DNA from 2 places in the Pseudoalteromonas sp. APC 3355 genome. Region 2 is predicted to be linked to the other one. Evidence: predicted binding sites of a transcription regulator. Region 2 holds the regulator's gene; the other holds the start of a gene.
The links. Region 2 encodes sigma-54, which starts transcription at its own class of promoters, with help from an activator protein. Its sites were predicted from a motif close to GTTGGCACGNNNNTNGNNT; they were not measured.
Positions count from the first base shown of each region.

Region 1: the regulator sigma-54 is predicted to act here: its motif matches at 2,312-2,330, upstream of QMA08_RS08990 (hemerythrin domain-containing protein).

Region 1 is NZ_JASDDB010000004.1:184,651-190,451, forward strand. Features, by position in the region: gene QMA08_RS08970 (GGDEF domain-containing protein) at 1-1,185, shown strand, start outside; gene QMA08_RS08975 (DUF6500 family protein) at 1,222-1,440, opposite strand; gene QMA08_RS08980 (hypothetical protein) at 1,470-1,724, opposite strand; gene QMA08_RS08985 (hypothetical protein) at 1,784-2,038, opposite strand; gene QMA08_RS08990 (hemerythrin domain-containing protein) at 2,370-2,795, shown strand; gene QMA08_RS08995 (plasma-membrane proton-efflux P-type ATPase) at 2,895-5,411, opposite strand; gene QMA08_RS09000 (hypothetical protein) at 5,699-5,801, opposite strand, start outside.
Region 2 is NZ_JASDDB010000002.1:8,427-21,265, reverse strand. Features, by position in the region: gene kdsC (3-deoxy-manno-octulosonate-8-phosphatase KdsC) at 1-121, shown strand, start outside; gene lptC (LPS export ABC transporter periplasmic protein LptC) at 118-672, shown strand; gene lptA (lipopolysaccharide transport periplasmic protein LptA) at 662-1,207, shown strand; gene lptB (LPS export ABC transporter ATP-binding protein) at 1,204-1,929, shown strand; gene QMA08_RS03315 (RNA polymerase factor sigma-54) at 1,999-3,498, shown strand; gene hpf (ribosome hibernation promoting factor) at 3,525-3,812, shown strand; gene ptsN (PTS IIA-like nitrogen regulatory protein PtsN) at 3,817-4,269, shown strand; gene rapZ (RNase adapter RapZ) at 4,288-5,133, shown strand; gene QMA08_RS03295 (HPr family phosphocarrier protein) at 5,176-5,448, shown strand; gene mgtE (magnesium transporter) at 5,580-6,938, shown strand; gene QMA08_RS03285 (protein disulfide oxidoreductase) at 7,140-7,547, shown strand; gene QMA08_RS03280 (YgiQ family radical SAM protein) at 7,706-9,883, opposite strand; gene QMA08_RS03275 (EAL domain-containing protein) at 10,015-12,204, opposite strand; gene QMA08_RS03270 (SRPBCC family protein) at 12,316-12,839, shown strand, end outside.

The DNA.
Region 1 (5,801 bases), on a different contig from region 2:
ACTGCAAAAGCATATTGGAGTTTAGGCAATATATTGCTCGAGATAAAAAAACCTAAAGATGCCTTAATATACCTAGACAAAGCATTGTTCTACTTTAAAAAAGCTAATATGCAAAAAGGCTTAACCTTTGCCCAATACTCAATTGCTAGCATTGAGTACTTACAAGCAAACTACGATAAAGCTTTAACTTTAACTAAAGAAAACATTGAACTTGCTCGTTCTGCAGGTGTACACGACATGCAACTCGCATCGCTCATTTTGTTAGCTGACATATATATAAAACTAGATTTACTAGATCAAGCAAATGAAGTAAACGATGAGGTATTTTTAAACTTAGATAAGTTCAGCCGCAGTATTTATAAAGCCGATTTTTTAAGTAAACGCTATGAGCTAAAGCGACGCCTTAACTACACTGACGAGGCTTTTGAAGCAATTGAACAAAAGCTCCTTTATACAAAAAAACACTACGAAGCTACCAGTGAAAGTAATATAAAAACACTACAGGTACAGTTTGAAGTAAAAGAAAAAGAAGAAAAAATACAGCAACTAGAGTACGCAAAAGACATTAGTGAACTACAAGCTAAAGAAGAGTACCAACAAAAAATAATTTGGCGACTCAGCGCTGCTATAGCGTTTATTTTAGTGATTGCTTCATTATTTTTATTTTATAGGCAAGCTCGACAACGTCAAAAATATCACGATATTTCATTAACAGATTATCTAACAAATAGCCCTAATCGCAGAGGAATAATGCTCGCCGCAGAAGCAAAGCTTGATGAAGGTAAAATGACGATAGCAATTGTTGACTTAGACTACTTTAAAAAAGTTAACGACCAATTTGGTCACGATGTTGGAGATTTAGTTCTTATTGCCTTTGCAAAGGCTGCAAAAGAAACACTAAGTGGTGACCATCAGTTTGGCCGCTACGGCGGCGAAGAATGGTTGTTTGCACTAAATTCGGTTGACGAACTAGCTATTCGAGATATATTTGACCAGCTCGCCACTAGGTTTACCGAGCATTGTAGTAATATAAAAGACCTTCCTAGTAATACACAAATCACTTTTAGTGTGGGAGCCTCTGTAAGTAACCCTTTAAAAAGCACACTAGATGTTCTTATTAAGCATGCAGATAAATTACTTTATAAAGCAAAAGAAAACGGAAGAAACCAAGTCGTTGTTGATTAAATAAACACAGCTAAAAGTACTTGCTCAGTTAATTGACTAAAGTCCATCTAAAACCATCTGTTTAATTTTATGTGCTTTTACAAAATGATCTAATTTATGGGTGTGTATCCACCAAGTAGCAGCTTCCATAAGTAGCTCTGGGTCGTCGTTTTTATTAGCAAAAAATGCATAAAAAGAAAGCCCTACATTTTCGCCTTTAGCTGCTATTTTTTTATCGCACACGGTAATTATTTTTGCTCTTAGTTCTTCCCTCATACATACCTTATTTAATTATATTTTTACTATTAAAATACGCCATTTAAAAAGCTAACGATTAGCTGTAAAAGGCTTCTATCAACCAAGCCATGATTCTCAAGCTCTTTATTAGGCGTATTTACTTTTGCAGCTTTGCATTCATTATCTAATGTCTCATTTTTACGTGTATCGGTTTCGTATGCAATATCTGCTTGGTCCATACATTTTGCCGAGCCTGCATAAGGCTGCGCCGCACAAGCGCTTAGTAATAAAAAAAGTGAAATTGCTATCAACAATTGCTTCATAACTAATCCTATTTTTACGCAAATTATTTACTTTAAATTACAGCTGCAAGTTAGCCTATTTACTTTTCTACCACCATTGCAAAAAATTCAAAAAAGAACGTACCGATGGCATCAAAAAAAGTGTCATTTTTTTCATCCTTTTTAATTTGTGCGCTAATGCATTGATTGTAAACCTGTGAGCTTGTTTGAGCGCCATTTCGATCAACCATTTCAGCCTCTTCAATGCATAAGTTAGGGTCAGAACGCGGGGCTGTACTACATGCACTCAGTAAAGCGCGCAGTAGTAATGCGGCGACGGGGCTTTTTATGTTCATCCTTAAACTATCCTATTAAGTTAACGTGCTACCTGCATTTATGTGTGAGGGTAATATATGGGTTGTACCCAAATAACACTGACACTTTATCACTGCTATAAAATAAACAACCAGTAAATATTTGTAAGGTTCTGTAGGAATTTATACTCACTTTTATAATTGGTCTGCGCGAAAGCCTGAAATTATTGCATTCATATCACTGTAAAATTTACAGTGATAGCAGCCTAAAAATAAAAAACCAATATAAATTCATTAAAATACAATAACTTAATATTTGGCATTTAGTTTGCTAGTTAATGATATAAGCAAATAAATTGTAAAAGGACTAGTTATGAATATTTTTGAAGCACTACGTCACGACCATGATAAACAACGAGAATTGGTAGATGAACTTATTCAAACACACGGCGACACAGAGCAGCGCCACACGCTAATGGATGAGCTAAAAACAGAATTAGAACAACACGCAAAATTTGAAGAACGTTACTTTTATAACCCACTTATGTTTGATGACTTAACTCATGAAAAAGCGCGCCACAGCGTAGCTGAACATCACGAAATTGATGAATTAATTGAACAACTTGAAGATACCGAAATGAGCTCGTCTGCATGGTTAGTTGCAGCTAAAAAGCTACACCATTTGGTACACCATCATTTAAGTGAAGAAGAACACGAAGTGTTTCAATTAGCGGGTAAAGCACTTACCGAAGGGCAAAAAGAGAGCCTTGCTGAGCAATACAACGACGCTATGCATTAGTTGCATAACATGCAAACCGACTTCCACACACTCCCTGTGTACTTATTGGTTATAAGCCTTATGGCTTATAACCAATTTTTTTATTTTTAAACCTATATGCTAACTCTTCTCTAGCAATGGTGCTTCTGTCGGATCAAAAATTCGATACGCCACTAGCTTTAAACCATCGTTAATAAAAAACCACACCAAAGCATATGCCCACACAGCAAGTGCCCAGCCCCATCCTAGTGGGGTCATAAACACACCATAAACAGCAATAAGTGTTGCTATAACTTGCGTGCCAAATACGGCGACCATTAATATAGCAGACGGTTTAATAGACCAAAATGGACCTCGGGTACGCGCTAAAAATATAGTCAAATGCCCTGCTACAGAAAGTAATAAGTACATTAATGTTTGAAGATGAGGACGGTCGAGTTCAAATACTTTATCTCCTAAGTAAAATAAACCAAAGGCTGCAATTGGCCCTAGAATTCCCAGCACAGATGCAATACTTAAAACGAGCCGCATATTCCATGTTTCGGGCTTATTTTGATAATGTACATTGTCGTATGCAATTGACAAAATGGCGGCATCGTTAAGTAAAGCAAGCATTACAATCATGACTGCTGTTAACGGATAAAAGTTAAAAATTAATATCGCCATTGTCATAAAAAGTAATACGCGCAGAGTTTCAGCAACCCTGTAAATAGCGTAACTGTTCATGCGTTGAAATATTTTTCGGCTTTCTTTAACTGCATCAATTATAACCGACAAGCCATCGGTCATTAATACGATTGATGCTGCTGAACGCGCTGCATCTGTAGCGCCCGATACAGCAATACCACAGTCAGCTTTTTTAAGTGCTGGCGCATCATTTACGCCATCTCCTGTCATACCAACAATGTGCCCTCTATGCTGAAGCACATCAATAATATGGTATTTATGCTCAGGAAATACTTGTGCGAATCCGTCAGCACTCTCAATAGAGTCATCTAACTGCGTTGTTTGGTGATGCTCAGTTGCACCAAATCCACTAGCATCAAGAATGTTTGTCCCTAAACCCAGTTTACTTGCAGTTTCGCGCGCAATGGCCACTTGATCGCCCGTGACCATTTTAACGCTCATACCCATTTCTTTTGCATCGGCAATGGTTTGTATTGCTTCTTCACGCGGTGGATCAAAAAGCGGCAATACGCCTATAAATTGCCATTTACCTTGCTCGTCTGTTTTAGCAACCGCTAAAGAGCGAAACCCACGCGCTGCAAATTCATCTATCGATGCCTCAACTGCAGTTTTAACTGCTTCAATATTAACCGACAAAGCTAAAATAACCTGCGGTGCACCTTTGGTCACTTTAAACGTTTTACCATCAGCATTTTTAACAATTGCTTCAGTACGTTTGCTCACAGGATCAAATGGCTGAAAATGCTCTATATGATAAGAATCTAGATGCTGCTCAGCTTTTACACTTTGTAATACTGCTAAGTCAATCGGATCGTTATTTTCTGAGCGAGATGCTAATGCCGCGTACAATATAACTTGCTCAGCAGAGCCTTTATTTATTGAGTTTTCGATATAAAACGGGTCACCTAATGTTAATAGGTTTTGTGTCAATGTGCCGGTTTTATCGGAACAAAGAATATCAACACCCGCTAGCTCTTCAATTGCAGCTAAACGTGTTACAACCACTTGCTTTTTAGCCAATAAACGAGCGCCCACAGCCATAGTAACTGATAGCACTGTTGGCATGGCGACTGGTATTGCCGCAACGGTTAATACGAGTGCAAACTGCAATGTGGTGATCATTGGATCATCGCGAAACAAAGCAACAATAACTATAAGCAGTACTAAAGCCGCAGCAAGCATTATTAAATAATTACCAATTTTAAGCACTGCTCGCTGAAAATGACTTGCAGTTCGCTCCCCTTGAACTAACTGTGCTGTTTTACCAAAAAAGGTATTAGCGCCGGTTGCGTAAACTATTGCTTCTATTTCCCCTTGGCGAATAATAGAGCCCGAATAAACAGTTTCACCCGCCGACTTTACAACTGGTAACGACTCCCCCGTAAGAGATGATTGATCGACTTCTACGGGATCACCATTTAGCAAACGCGCATCTGCAGGCACTATATCCCCCATCCGCATTCTAATAACATCACCTGGGACAAGTTCGCTGGCATTTAAATTTTGCCACTGAGTATCGCGGCGAACGCGTGCTTTGTTAGCTAATTTTGCTTTTAATGCAGCAATTGCATTACCCGCTTGGTGCTCTTCCCAAAAGCCAACCAATACGTTAGACAGCAATAATACAAGAATAATAAAAAAATCAGCCCAGTGCTTAGCAAGCGCCGATAGAATAATAGCAGCCTCGATCATCCAAGGTATTGGTCCCCAAAAGTAAGATAAAAATTTGATTAGTAGGTTTGTTTTTTCTTCAACTAGTTCGTTAGGTCCATATTGTGCCAATCTTTGTGTGGCATCAGTTTGGCTTAACCCGTCGGATGATGTTTTTAGCTTTGCTTGTAATTGTGCTAAATCGAGCTTGCTCAATTCATCGCAACTTTGACCATGTGAAAACTTGTTTGCTGAACGATTTGATGACTGATGCACTGACGAAATTTTAACCTTTTCCATACGAGCCTTCTATACAACATTGAGTTGAATAACTTGAGGTAATTAAAACCTACTAACCGTATAGCTAACATAAACTAAAGCTGTCGATATTGTTCTTACAAATATATTAACTTTGATCTAACGCAATATTTAGGATGAAATAATATAAAAAGGATTATTTTTAGAAGATGACAAAGAGGTTGGATTATTAAAATAAGTGCTCAAAGGCTATACATTGGACTGAAATAGTAAATAACTCAGCCCAATGTATTTTTAGCTATAACCTTAAGGGTATGGCTATTGTTTTATTACTTTACAGTAAATTTCACGTCTTGATCGCGTAATAAGTAAAGTGCAAAACACGCAGCCCACATTGGCCATGCAGTAAAGAATAATAAGTTATTAAAGCCA
Region 2 (12,839 bases):
TAAGCGTTTGTCACACTATGTAACGCAAATGCCTGGTGGTTTTGGTGCTGTGAGAGAGCTCACCGATTTGCTCATGCTTGAAAATGGTAAAGCATTGACTACACAAGGCACTAGTTCATGAATGCAGCGCGCATAATATTAAGCGTTTTATTCATTAGCTGTATGGTTTGGCTTTGGTACCCTTATTTTACACAAACAAATATTGTGCCTCAGGCTGAGCCAGAAGTTATTGCTAAGCCTGATTACATAGCTATTGAGCTCAAACAGACAGCATATGATGAGCAAGGTAAAATTAGCCACAAAGTCACTGCGGCTAAAATGGAGCTATACCAGCAATTAGGTTTCACGTTTTTCGAAAAACCCATTTTTACTTTATATAACGAACAACAAACGTGGCAAATAAATGCAGACGAAGCAACATTATACGAAGATAAACAATTAATTTTAGAAGGTAATGTGGTTGCCAAAAATTTAACCGATAACGCCATGATAGACAAAATCAATGCTGATAATATTCAGGTAGATATAAAGCTATTAACAATGCGTTCGGAGCAACCCGTCATTATCACTGGACCCAATTTAAAAATCACTGGTAAAGGCCTAGAGGCCGACTTAAAAACCGAAGTGATAAAACTAATTAACCATACGCGAACCATATATTATGACCAATAAAATATTAAAATCACTGATAATTCCTACACTTATACTAGCGTTTAATAGTAGTGCTGCAGAGCAAAACACGCAACCTGCTGCCAATCAAATTTCAATAAGTGCCGACAAGCAAGAAGGTCAATTGAAAGCTAATGTGGGTATTTTTGAGAAAAACGTTGAGATAATTCACGGTGATCGCCGCATTACAGCCGATCGCCTAGAAGTACACAAACGTGATGAACTTGGTGATAATAAACAATTATTAATTGCCACAGGTAGCCCTGCGCACTTTGAAGAAAAGCAATCAGACGGCACGACTATGAGCGCCAGTGCTGACGAAGTACGTTATGATGTATCTAAGCGTTTTTTAACGCTTGTTGGTAATGCACAAGTATCGCAAGCCGGACAAAAAATAAATGCTAAAAGCATTACCTACGACATAGAGCAGCAGCTCATCAGTGCCGAAAAAGATGAAAACTCAACTGACCGCGTTCACACAATTTTAGTACCGATCGAAACTAAAAAAAGTAAAAAAGGCGATAAAGGTCAACCATGAGCACATTAAAAGCAGAACTATTGGCAAAAAGCTATAAAGGTCGTGAAGTTGTAAAAAACGTCGGCCTTGAAGTACAAGCTGGCAGTATAGTTGGCTTACTTGGCCCTAACGGTGCTGGTAAAACAACGACTTTTTATATGATTGTAGGGCTTGTTCCTAGCGACAAAGGTAAAATATCTATTGATGATAACGATATTACTCTTTTACCTATGCATAGTCGTGCTAGATTAGGCATAGGCTACTTACCGCAAGAGTCATCAATTTTTAGAAAGCTGACTGTTTATCAAAACTTAATGGCCATTTTAGAAACGCGCAAAGAACTAAATAAACAAGCCAGAGAAGACACGCTCAATAACTTATTAGATGAATTTAGCATACAACACATTCGTGATAGCCAAGGTATGGCATTGTCGGGTGGAGAACGTCGTCGTGTAGAAATAGCACGAGCGCTGGCAGCAGATCCTAAATTTATACTACTGGATGAACCGTTTGCCGGTGTTGACCCTATTTCGGTATTAGATATAAAGAAAATAATAGAACATCTTAAAAATCGTGGGATTGGTGTATTAATTACCGACCATAACGTAAGAGAGACCCTTGATGTTTGTGAAAAAGCCTACATTGTTTCTCATGGGGAGCTGATTGCATCAGGTACTCCAGAACACGTATTAAATGATAAAACAGTACGCGATGTTTACTTAGGCGAGCAATTTAGGCTGTAACATTTACGCCATGTCTTTAAGCATCTGCTAGTATTAATTATAACAACATAAAAGGATTGTTAGAGATACATGAGGCAATCACTACAGCTGCGCATGGGCCAGCAACTTACAATGACTCCACAGTTGCAACAAGCTATTCGTTTGTTGCAACTCAGTACATTGGATCTCCAGCAAGAAATACAAGAAGCTCTCGACAGTAATCCACTATTAGAGGTTGAAGAGGCAGACTATTCTGAAGACGCTGCTGGTAAAAACGAGCAAAAAGCTGATACCGATGACATAACTGTTAGCGCATCTGCTGATGATGCTCCGAGCGAATACGAACAAGATACTGGTGAAGCACTTGCAAAAGACACGCTAAGTGACGACATGGCTATGGATGTTAGTTGGGATGAGTACATGAGTGCCGCTCCTGCAGCCTCATCAGGTCCAATGCCTGAAGACGAATCAATATACCAAGGCGCCTCTACTGAAACGCTCCATGAGTATTTAATGTGGCAATTACAACTAACACCATTTAGCCCTACCGATGAAGCCATCGCTATTGCGATTGTAGAAGCCGTCGATGATTCAGGTATTTTAACTCTCAGTTGCGAAGAAATTTTAGAAAGCTTTAATCAAGAAAACGAAGATGATAACGAAGTTGAACTTGATGAAATTGAAGCGGTATTAAAACGCATCCAACTGTTTGATCCTGTTGGTATTGCTGCACGTAGTTTACAAGAGTGTTTGTGTATTCAGCTTAATCAATTTGATAAAGAAACACCTTACATTAATGAAACGAAAATGATTTTAACCGAGCATATTGATCTATTAGCAGCTCGCGACTATCGTACATTAATGAAAAAAACTAAGCTCAAAGAAGAAGAGCTTAAAGAAGTAATGACACTAATACATACTCTCAACCCAAAACCTGCAGATACTATTGTAAGGGAAGAATCTGAGTATGTTATTCCTGATGTGTCAGTTAAAAAAATTAAAGGCCGCTGGGTTGTTGAATTAAACCCAGATAGCATGCCTAAAATTCGTGTTAATAGCCAATACGCGGCAATGTCTCGCACTGTAAAATCAAGTGGCGACAGCCAGTTTATTCGCTCACATTTACAAGAAGCTAAATGGTTTATTAAAAGCTTAGAAAGTAGAAACGACACGCTATTAAAAGTTACTAATTGTATTGTTAAGCAACAACAAGGCTTTTTTGAACATGGCCCTGAAGCCATGAAACCAATGGTTTTAAATGATGTCGCTGAAATGGTAGAAATGCACGAATCGACAATTTCACGCGTAACTACTCAAAAGTACATGCATACACCCCGTGGTATATTTGAGCTTAAATACTTTTTCTCAAGCCATGTAAGTACTGAAAACGGTGGTGAATGTTCATCTACAGCAATACGTGCGCTTATCCGAAAATTAATCGCAGCAGAAAACTCAGCAAAACCATTGAGTGATAGCAAAATAGCGGATATATTGGCTGAGCAAGGAATTAAAGTAGCAAGACGTACAATCGCAAAATACCGCGAATCTCTTGCTATTCCACCGTCAAATCAGCGTAAAAGTCTGATTTAAGACGCTAAACTAAGAGGGTAATGCTTATGCAACTAAACTTAACTGGTCGTCACGTAGAATTAACCGATTCACTAAGAGACTATATTAATACTAAATTTGCGAAGCTTGAAAGACACTCTGATCATATAAATAATGTTCATGTCATTCTCGATGTAGAAAAATTAAATCAAAAAGCAGAAGCCACAATACACGTAAGCGGTGCTGAGCTATTTGCCTCTACAGAACATCAAGATATGTATGCCGCTATTGACTCGTTGATCGACAAGCTCGATCGCCAAGTAATCAAACACAAAGAGAAGCTTGCTCGACACTAATATGATGAAATTAAGTTCACTTATATGCCAGGACTGCAGCAAAGCTGCGGTCCTTTTTAATAGCAAAAAAAGAATTTTAGAGTTCATTAGCGAACTTGCTCACGACAAACTTCCGTATTTACCGCAACAAGATATTCTTAATGCTTTAATGAGCAGAGAGAAATTAGGTAGTACAGGTATAGGACGTGGCATTGCTATTCCTCATGGAAGAATGAGCGGTGCAGAAGAGCCTTTGGCTTTAGTGCTCGTTAGCGAAACTCCAATAAACTTTGATGCAATCGATAATCGCCCTGTTGATATTTTTGTCGCACTCATCGTACCAGATGGCGATAACCAGCAGCACTTAAAGACTCTAGCAACCATTGCTGATAAACTAAACAACAAAGATTTTTGTAAACAGTTACGCAGTGCAAAATCTGATACTGAGCTTTACCAAGTTATTGTCGATCAATCATAGTTTTATAAAGGGTGTTAAATGGAGTTAATTATCATAAGCGGCCGTTCTGGTTCTGGCAAGTCGGTTGCTTTGCGCGTTGTAGAAGATTTAGGTTATTATTGCGTTGATAATATTCCAGTAAACCTACTACCTTCATTAGTTCGCAGTGTGTCTGATAGCTACGATAAAATTGCTGTTAGCATTGATGTGCGCAACATCCCTAAAGAACAAGATGAATTTAACGATATTCTTGAATACTTGCCTGGCTTTGCAAACCCTACGTTGTTTTATTTAGATAGCGACGATCAGACATTGATCAAACGCTTTTCAGAAACACGCAGATTACACCCACTATCAATAGACTCGTTGCCGCTTGATTTAGCCATCAAAAAAGAAAAAGAATTACTTGATGTATTAACCACTCGCGCCGACTTTATGATAGATACGACTGATTTAAGTGTTCATCAACTCGCTGAATCTATTCGTGAAAAGATTTTAGGTAAAAAAGATAAGCAACTGATTGTCACATTTGAATCATTTGGTTTTAAACACGGTATACCAAAAGAAGCAGACTACGTATTTGATGCACGCTTTTTACCAAATCCACACTGGGAACCAGAGTTGAAGCCTTTAAATGGGTTAGATCAACCGGTTAAAGACTATTTAGCTAATCACAGCATAGTGCAAAAATTCACATGGCAAATTCAAACATTTGTACAAACGTGGTTACCGCATTTAGAAAGAAATAACCGCAGTTATTTAACCATTGCTATTGGGTGTACAGGCGGGCAACATCGCTCTGTGTATTTAGCGCAAACTATCGGTGAAAGTTTTGCAATGACACATCCCAATGTAAAAATTCGCCATCGCGAGCAAGAAAAATAATATAGCTGAATAATCACCTGTTCAGCTTAGGTAGAGTAAGTTATGCATTGTGAAGATACCTTTTTAATAAAAAACAAATTAGGCTTACACGCCAGAGCAGCTACTGTGCTTGCGCAATTAGCAGTACAATTTGATGCTACAATCACATTATTCCAAGATGACAAAGAAGCCGCAGGCGATAGCGTACTTGCATTAATGTTACTTGAAAGTAGCCAAGGAAAAGAAGTTAAAGTTGTTTGTAAAGGCCCTGATTCTGAGCAAGCTTTACACGCTGTTGGAGAATTAATAGCACAACGCTTTAATGAACAAGAATAACCTGTTTTATAAAAACAATATTCGCATTACTAATGCTTCAATTAAGACAGATATATAAAATAAATAGGTTAGTAACGCCAGTTAACTCACCTCCCCCCATAAAGTAATATAACAATTTATAAAGGACGCCAATGCCAGAAGCTTTTGAACAAGATTACCCACTACAACAACTAAAACAGGTGACGAAGTCACTCAATAGTGGTCAATTTGTTCAAGTTAGGCGCATGCTCGCAAAAACGGCTCCTTGTGATACCGCATTATTATTAGAATCATCACCGCATAAAATTCGCCGACTGCTTTGGCAATTGGTCGATCCTGATGTGCAGGGTGATGTTCTTGAAGAATTATCTGAAGATGTTCGTTTAGGCATTATTGCCCAAATGGAACCTAAGCACATTGCCGCCGCAACTGAAGATATGGGCCACGATGACTTAGGTGAAGTATTACGTAGCCTGCCAGATACCGTCTATAAAGACGTTGTTAGCGCGATGGACATTCAAGACCGTGAACGTGCCACGCAAGCACTGTCATATCAAGAGCGTTCAGCTGGTGCGCTAATGAACACCGATACGGTGACCATTCGCCCTGATGTAACACTCGATGTTGTACTTCGTTATATTAGGCTGCGTGGTGAGCTACCAGAGGGTACAGATGATTTATATGTTGTTGATAAACATAACTGCTTTATAGGCGCTTTATCGCTGAGTACATTATTAACTAATCCGCCAGAAAAAATTGTCCGCGATTTAATGGATGAAGATTGTGAGTCTATCCCAATCTCAATGGATGAAAGTGAAGTAGCGCAATTATTTGAGCGTCATAATTGGATATCGGCCCCTGTGGTGGACGATAACGACCAACTCCTCGGTCGTGTTACTATCGATGACATCGTTGATGTAATCCGAGAAGATGCCGAGCATAGCTTATTAAGCCTAGCCGGTCTTGATGATGAAGAGGATACATTCGCGCCTGTACTAAAAAGCTCTAAAAAACGCTCAGTTTGGCTAGGAGTTAATTTACTAACCGCACTTGCTGCTGCTTTTGTAGCTAGCTTTTTTGAAGGCACTTTAGATGTGCTCCCTATTTTGGCTGTGCTTAACGGTATTGTCCCTTCTATGGGTGGTGTTGCTGGTAGCCAATCATTAACGCTTGTTATCCGTGGTATTGCTGTAGGTCATATAAACCAAACAAACCAACGTTTCTTGATGATGAAAGAACTGGCCATTGGCGCGCTAAACGGTATTTTATGGTCACTATTAATTGCGGGTGTTATTGCGCTATGGCAGTGGGACTTTATGCTTGGTGGCGTACTTGCCTTCGCTATGTTTATGAACTTAGTGGTGGCAGGTGTTGCTGGTGCAAGTATTCCAATAATTCTTAAAAGAATGAATATAGACCCTGCTCTTGCAGGGAGTGTGGTGCTAACCACGGTGACAGATATTGTTGGTATATTCGCCTTTTTAGGTACTGCTACATGGTTGCTGATATAAATTAAACGCTTTAAATGTAAAAACTACAGTAAAAATACTTAGGGTAAATCAGTAGCTATGGCAACGGATACCAAACATAAAAATGACATACCTAAAAAAACGCTAAAACAAAAAAGCGTATCCATATTAAAAAGTGTACTGGTATATGGCTCTATATTTTTTGTCATTTATACCGCCGTCAATTGGTGGCGGCAACCTGTCATGCCAGCAAATCCTCAATTACAATTAATCGATTATAAAGGGCAAAACATTGATTTAGCAGCAATGAGCCAAGATAAACCCACGCTTGTGTATTTTTGGGGAACTTGGTGCCCTATTTGTAGTATTACCTCCCCTGCCATAAACGAACTCGCAAACGAGAATAAATACCCCGTTGTGAGCATCGCGATAAAATCAGGCTCTGATCAAGAGCTGCATGATTATTTAAATGAGCAAGGCTACAGCTTCAGTACTGTTAACGATCAACACGGGGAGATATTTTCCGATTGGCAGGGACAAGTCACGCCATCTTATATAATCTTAAAAGATAATAAAATGACGCAAGGACTCACCGGCATTCAGCCGTTATGGTCACTTAAATTGCGTTTGTGGTTATCATCAATGCTTTAAAAAAGCTAAACTTAGCACAGGATATCTAAAGAGAGGGGCTCTAAAACCTCACCCTTTATCACCTACAATAATATAGATAATAAAGAGCAAGGCTTACTTAATTTGCGCATGAAAAAGCGCGTACCGCAATTAAACTTATCTATTAGCAAATAAAATTACTAACGTGTGCTTTGACGATTACCGCCCACTTTTGGCTTAGTGTTTGCCTTTTTAAATTGGCTAAAACCGCTATGTCGCGTTAGTGCCGGACGCCCACTTTTTTTACCACCTTTACCTGCTTTTTCATCGCGCCCTTCTTCTGGCACTAAACAGTTAGGCCCTTTACCAATTAAATTAGCTTTACCCATTTTACGTAGAGCTTCACGTATCATTGGCCAACCAGCTGCATCGTGGTAGCGTAAAATAGCTTTATGTAATCTACGTTGGCGTGCGCCTTTAGGTACTGGAACAACTTCTGAGTTGTTTTTTATATTACGTAAAGAGTTCATCTCTGTATGGTAAATAGTTGTCGCATTAGCCATAGGTGATGGGTAAAAATTTTGTACCTGATCAAGCTTAAAGTCGTTTGATTTAAGCCATAAAGCCATGTTTACCATGTCTTCATCTTTTGTACCTGGGTGAGCAGATATAAAGTAAGGTATTAAATACTGCTTTTTACCGGCTTCTTTAGAGTACTTATCAAATAGTTCTTTAAATTGATCGTACGCTCCCATACCTGGTTTCATCATTTTTGATAATGGACCATCCTCTGTATGCTCTGGCGCTATTTTTAAGTAACCGCCTACATGATGCGTTACTAATTCTTTAACGTAACGCGGGTCGCGTACAGCTAAATCGTAACGTACACCTGAAGCAATCAATACCTTTTTAATACCCTTAACTTCACGTGCTTTTTTATATAAATCTATTGTTGGCGTATGATCTGTATCCATGTGTTTACAAATATCTGGATACACACATGATAAGCGTCTACAGGTACTCTCGGCCTTTTTACTAGTACAGCGCAGCTTATACATATTCGCCGTTGGGCCACCTAAATCAGAAATAACACCAGTAAAGCCGGGGACTTTATCTCTAATTTGTTCAATTTCTTCAATAATAGATTCTTGCGAACGACTTTGAATAATGCGCCCCTCATGCTCTGTAATTGAGCAAAACGAACAACCACCAAAACAGCCACGCATAATATTAACTGACGTTTTAATCATATCGTAAGCAGGGATTTTAGCATCACCATAACTTGGGTGAGGAATACGCTGATATGGCAAACCAAATACAGCATCCATTTCATGTGTTTCTAATGGATAAGCTGGCGGGTTTACCCAAATAGAGCGATCGCCATGTCGTTGGTAAAGCGCCCTTGCACAACCAGGATTTGTTTCTTGATGTAAAATTCGCGAGGCATGGGCGTATAAAGGTTTGTTAACACTTACTTGCTCATAAGCAGGTAACTTAACATAAGTTTTTTCCCACGGCTTAGGACGTGCAGGCTGAACCATGATTGGTTTTGCCGCTTCTGCTTTTAAATCAATACCGGCTTGTTTAAATTCTGATTTACTACAGCCAACATCATCCGCGCCATATGGGTTTGGAATAGGGTCGATTTTACCAATTTTATCAATAGCGGTAGAATCACTGCCACGCCAACCAGGTAGAGGCTCTTTTCGAATAACAGCCGTGCCGCGAATATCCTGAATCGTATCCATCGTTTCACCCGCCGCAATACGGTGTGCAACTTCAACTAGCGGGCGCTCTGCGTTACCGTAAATTAAAATATCGGCTTTTGCATCAAACAAAATACTACGGCGTACTTTTTCCTGCCAATAGTCGTAATGAGCAATACGGCGAAGGCTGGCTTCAATACCGCCAATAACAATTGGGATACCTTTGTATGCTTCACGGCATTTTTGCGAGTAAATCATCACGGCGCGATCTGGGCGCTTACCGCCAACGTTATTAGGCGTGTAAGCATCATCGTGGCGCATGCGCTTTTCCGCTGTATAGCGGTTGATCATCGAATCCATGTTGCCGGCTGTTACACCAAAAAATAAATTCGGTCTGCCAAGTTCCATAAATGCATCTTTAGAGTCCCATGCCGGTTGGGCAATAATCCCCACTCTAAAGCCTTGCGCTTCAAGTACACGGCCAATTACCGCCATCCCAAAACTAGGATGATCAACATACGCATCACCACTAATTATTATTATGTCGCAACTATCCCAGCCAAGTGCATCCATTTCTTCACGTGTAGTTGGTAAAAATGGCGCGGTGCCATAACATTCAGCCCAGTATTTAGGGTATGAAAATAAGGCGCGCTTAGCTTTGAGTGTGCTCATAATTGTGGCCGTAGAATAACAAAAGGCGCGAATTATACCCTACTAAATTCTTTATATATACAAAGTAGTCAAAGCATATCGCGCTTTAAATTCTAAATCGTTCATTAGCTTAAATAATAAGTTAATCTTTTTTAGCGTTTATTTATAAATTCTATCAATTCATGCTCAGGCATGGGTTTAGCATACATAAAACCTTGTACCTCATCACAGCCTAAGTTTTTTAAGAACTGGGCTTGTTCTTGTGTTTCAACGCCTTCAGCAATCGTTTTTAAACCCAACTTAGCACCAAGAGAAATAACTAAGGCAGCAATAGCGCCAGTGTCATCATTTGGCAGATCTTTAATAAATGCACGATCTATTTTCAATCTATCCAAGGGTAAACTTTGTATATAACTAAGCGATGAAAAGCCAGTCCCAAAGTCATCAATAGCAACTTCCATCCCTAGCTCTTGAAGCTCTCTAAGTGTATTAATAACAGTTTCGAGTTCATCCATTACTACGCTTTCAGTGACTTCTAATTCTATGTTTTTTGGCTTAACACCATATTTTAATAATGTATTTTTAACGTTTTGAGCATAACCTTTTACTTTAAACTGCGGAACAGACACATTAACCGCAATACAAATTTCGGTACCCATATTTTCTAGGCGCTTTTGTTGTTGGCAAGCTTGCTCTAAAACCCACTGCCCTATATCAACAATCAAACCCGCATCTTCTGCAAGTGGAACAAATACCGCTGGCGATATATATGATCCATTACCAGTGGGCCACCTAAGTAATGCCTCACACCCAATTAAAGACAAGTCATCTAATGAAAGTTGAGGTTGATACCATACCTCTAACTTGTTTCGAGCAAAATCATGGCGTAATTGTCTAATAATTCCTATGCGCCAAGCCATTTTATCTTGCATGTCTACACTGTAATAAATTCCCTCTTTGTGTTTTGTTTTTTTAGCTTGATTAAGTGCAATATAAGCAACTTTAAGTGTATCAATCCCGCTACTTTGAAAGTCTTGCTGTTGGCATAAACCCAATCTAAAATCGATAGGCAATGTATGCTCTTCTGCGCAAAATGGTACACCTAACTGCTCATTCAATTTTTTTAGGTCGAGTTCATCTTGACGAATAATAAAACCAAAAACATCAGCACCAATACGAGATAATAATTTAGCTGTTGGGTAGTTTTCTTTTAACCTTTGCACAATGCCAATTAATACTTTATTGCCGACCTCTTGCCCTAAGCCGTTATTAATATCAGCAAAATTAACTATATCAAGTAGTACAAATACATAATCATTCACGTGCGGCTTTTGATAACGCCCTACCCGTTCAATAAAGTTGGTACGATTTGAAATACCTGTAAGCACATCTTTATAAGCTGCATCTCTTAACTTTACAAACAGCCTTATATTATCGAGGGCCACACTCACATTTGTTAAGAAGATTTCAGCAAACTGCAATTGTGCTTGCAAAGGAACATGGTCACATTCTATATATAAAGCCGCTTTTCTATGCTTACTTTTTAATACAAATGTTGCACTTGAGTCTGTATGTTGATGCTTTGATAAATCAAAACACGACTCGACTTGTTTAAATACTTTGCTATCAACATTAATTAATTTTTCACCAAAGTAGTTTTCGTAATGCCCACAACCACCTAAGACTTGAATAAAGTCATCGCCATCTAATTTGCTGCACACAAGCCCTCGAGGTGAACACTTTAAAATAATACTCATGTGCTTGATGATTTCTTTGCATAGTTGCTTAATATCAGTAAGCCCTAAAATAGACTTTGATGCAGAAACAATCGTGTTCATTGCATCACTTTGATATTCAAGCTGGCATACCTGCTCGTAAGAGCGAATAGCGGTTATGAGCGATGTTACTAATTTAGAGCGAGTGAGTTCTGTTTTAGTTTTATAATCATTTATGTCGTACTCACGTATTACTTTTTCCTCTGGTGTATTACCAGCTTGCCCTGTTCTTAAAATAATTCTTACATGTTGATTATTTAATTCGTCACGCACCCTTTTTACAACCTGCAAGCCAGCATCGTCAGTTTCCATAACAACGTCTAAAAAAATAACTGAAATATTGTTATTTTTAGCTAAAATCTCTATTGCTTCAGCTCCCGAATAGGCATCATGAAATCGCAAGCCTGCCCCCCAAAACTCAACCCCAGACAAAGCCAACTTTGTTACAGAGTGGATCTCAGGTTCGTCATCAACAATTAAAATATCCCAAAACTTAGTCGGCTCAATTACTGCATCATCTTCATAGTCTTGTTCAAAAAATAAAAAATCGTTTTGATCTGACGACATTCGCTCTCCTAGGTAGCAATTTATAAATTATTTTTGGTTTATAATCTAATTCATACTATAGTCGATTAATAAAAAGTTGTTGTATTTCAACTCAAAAAACTAATAAAAGGTGTGCTTATTAAACCATTAAAAATATTAATCAAAGGCGTACTGTTATTGTTATTGGTATTAGTGCTGGTAGGGCTGATACTTCCCCAAAGTTATAATGTAAATAAAACAATAGAAATCAATGCAAATATTGACGCAGTAAAACCGCTTATTACTGACTTTAATCAATGGCAAAAATGGTCTCCATGGGAAAAAGTAGACCCCAGTATACGTTTTACCTTGGGCGAACCAAGCTCTGGCCTGGGTGCTCATCAGTCTTGGAAGGGCAAATGGGGGTATGGTGAAATGATCATAACTTCGGTGAGTCAAAATAAGGTCAGCTTTAATATACTTTTAAATGCTGAGCATATTATTAGGGGGACTTTTAATTTTAGTGAGCAAAACGGTATCGTCACTTTAATATGTAAGATTAACGGACAAACAACCGCCCCTTTAATATCGGGTTACACCGCAATTTTGAGCGAATATGTGCTCCGTAATACAGTTTCAATGGGGTTAAATAACCTTAAAACTGTTGCTCAGCTTAG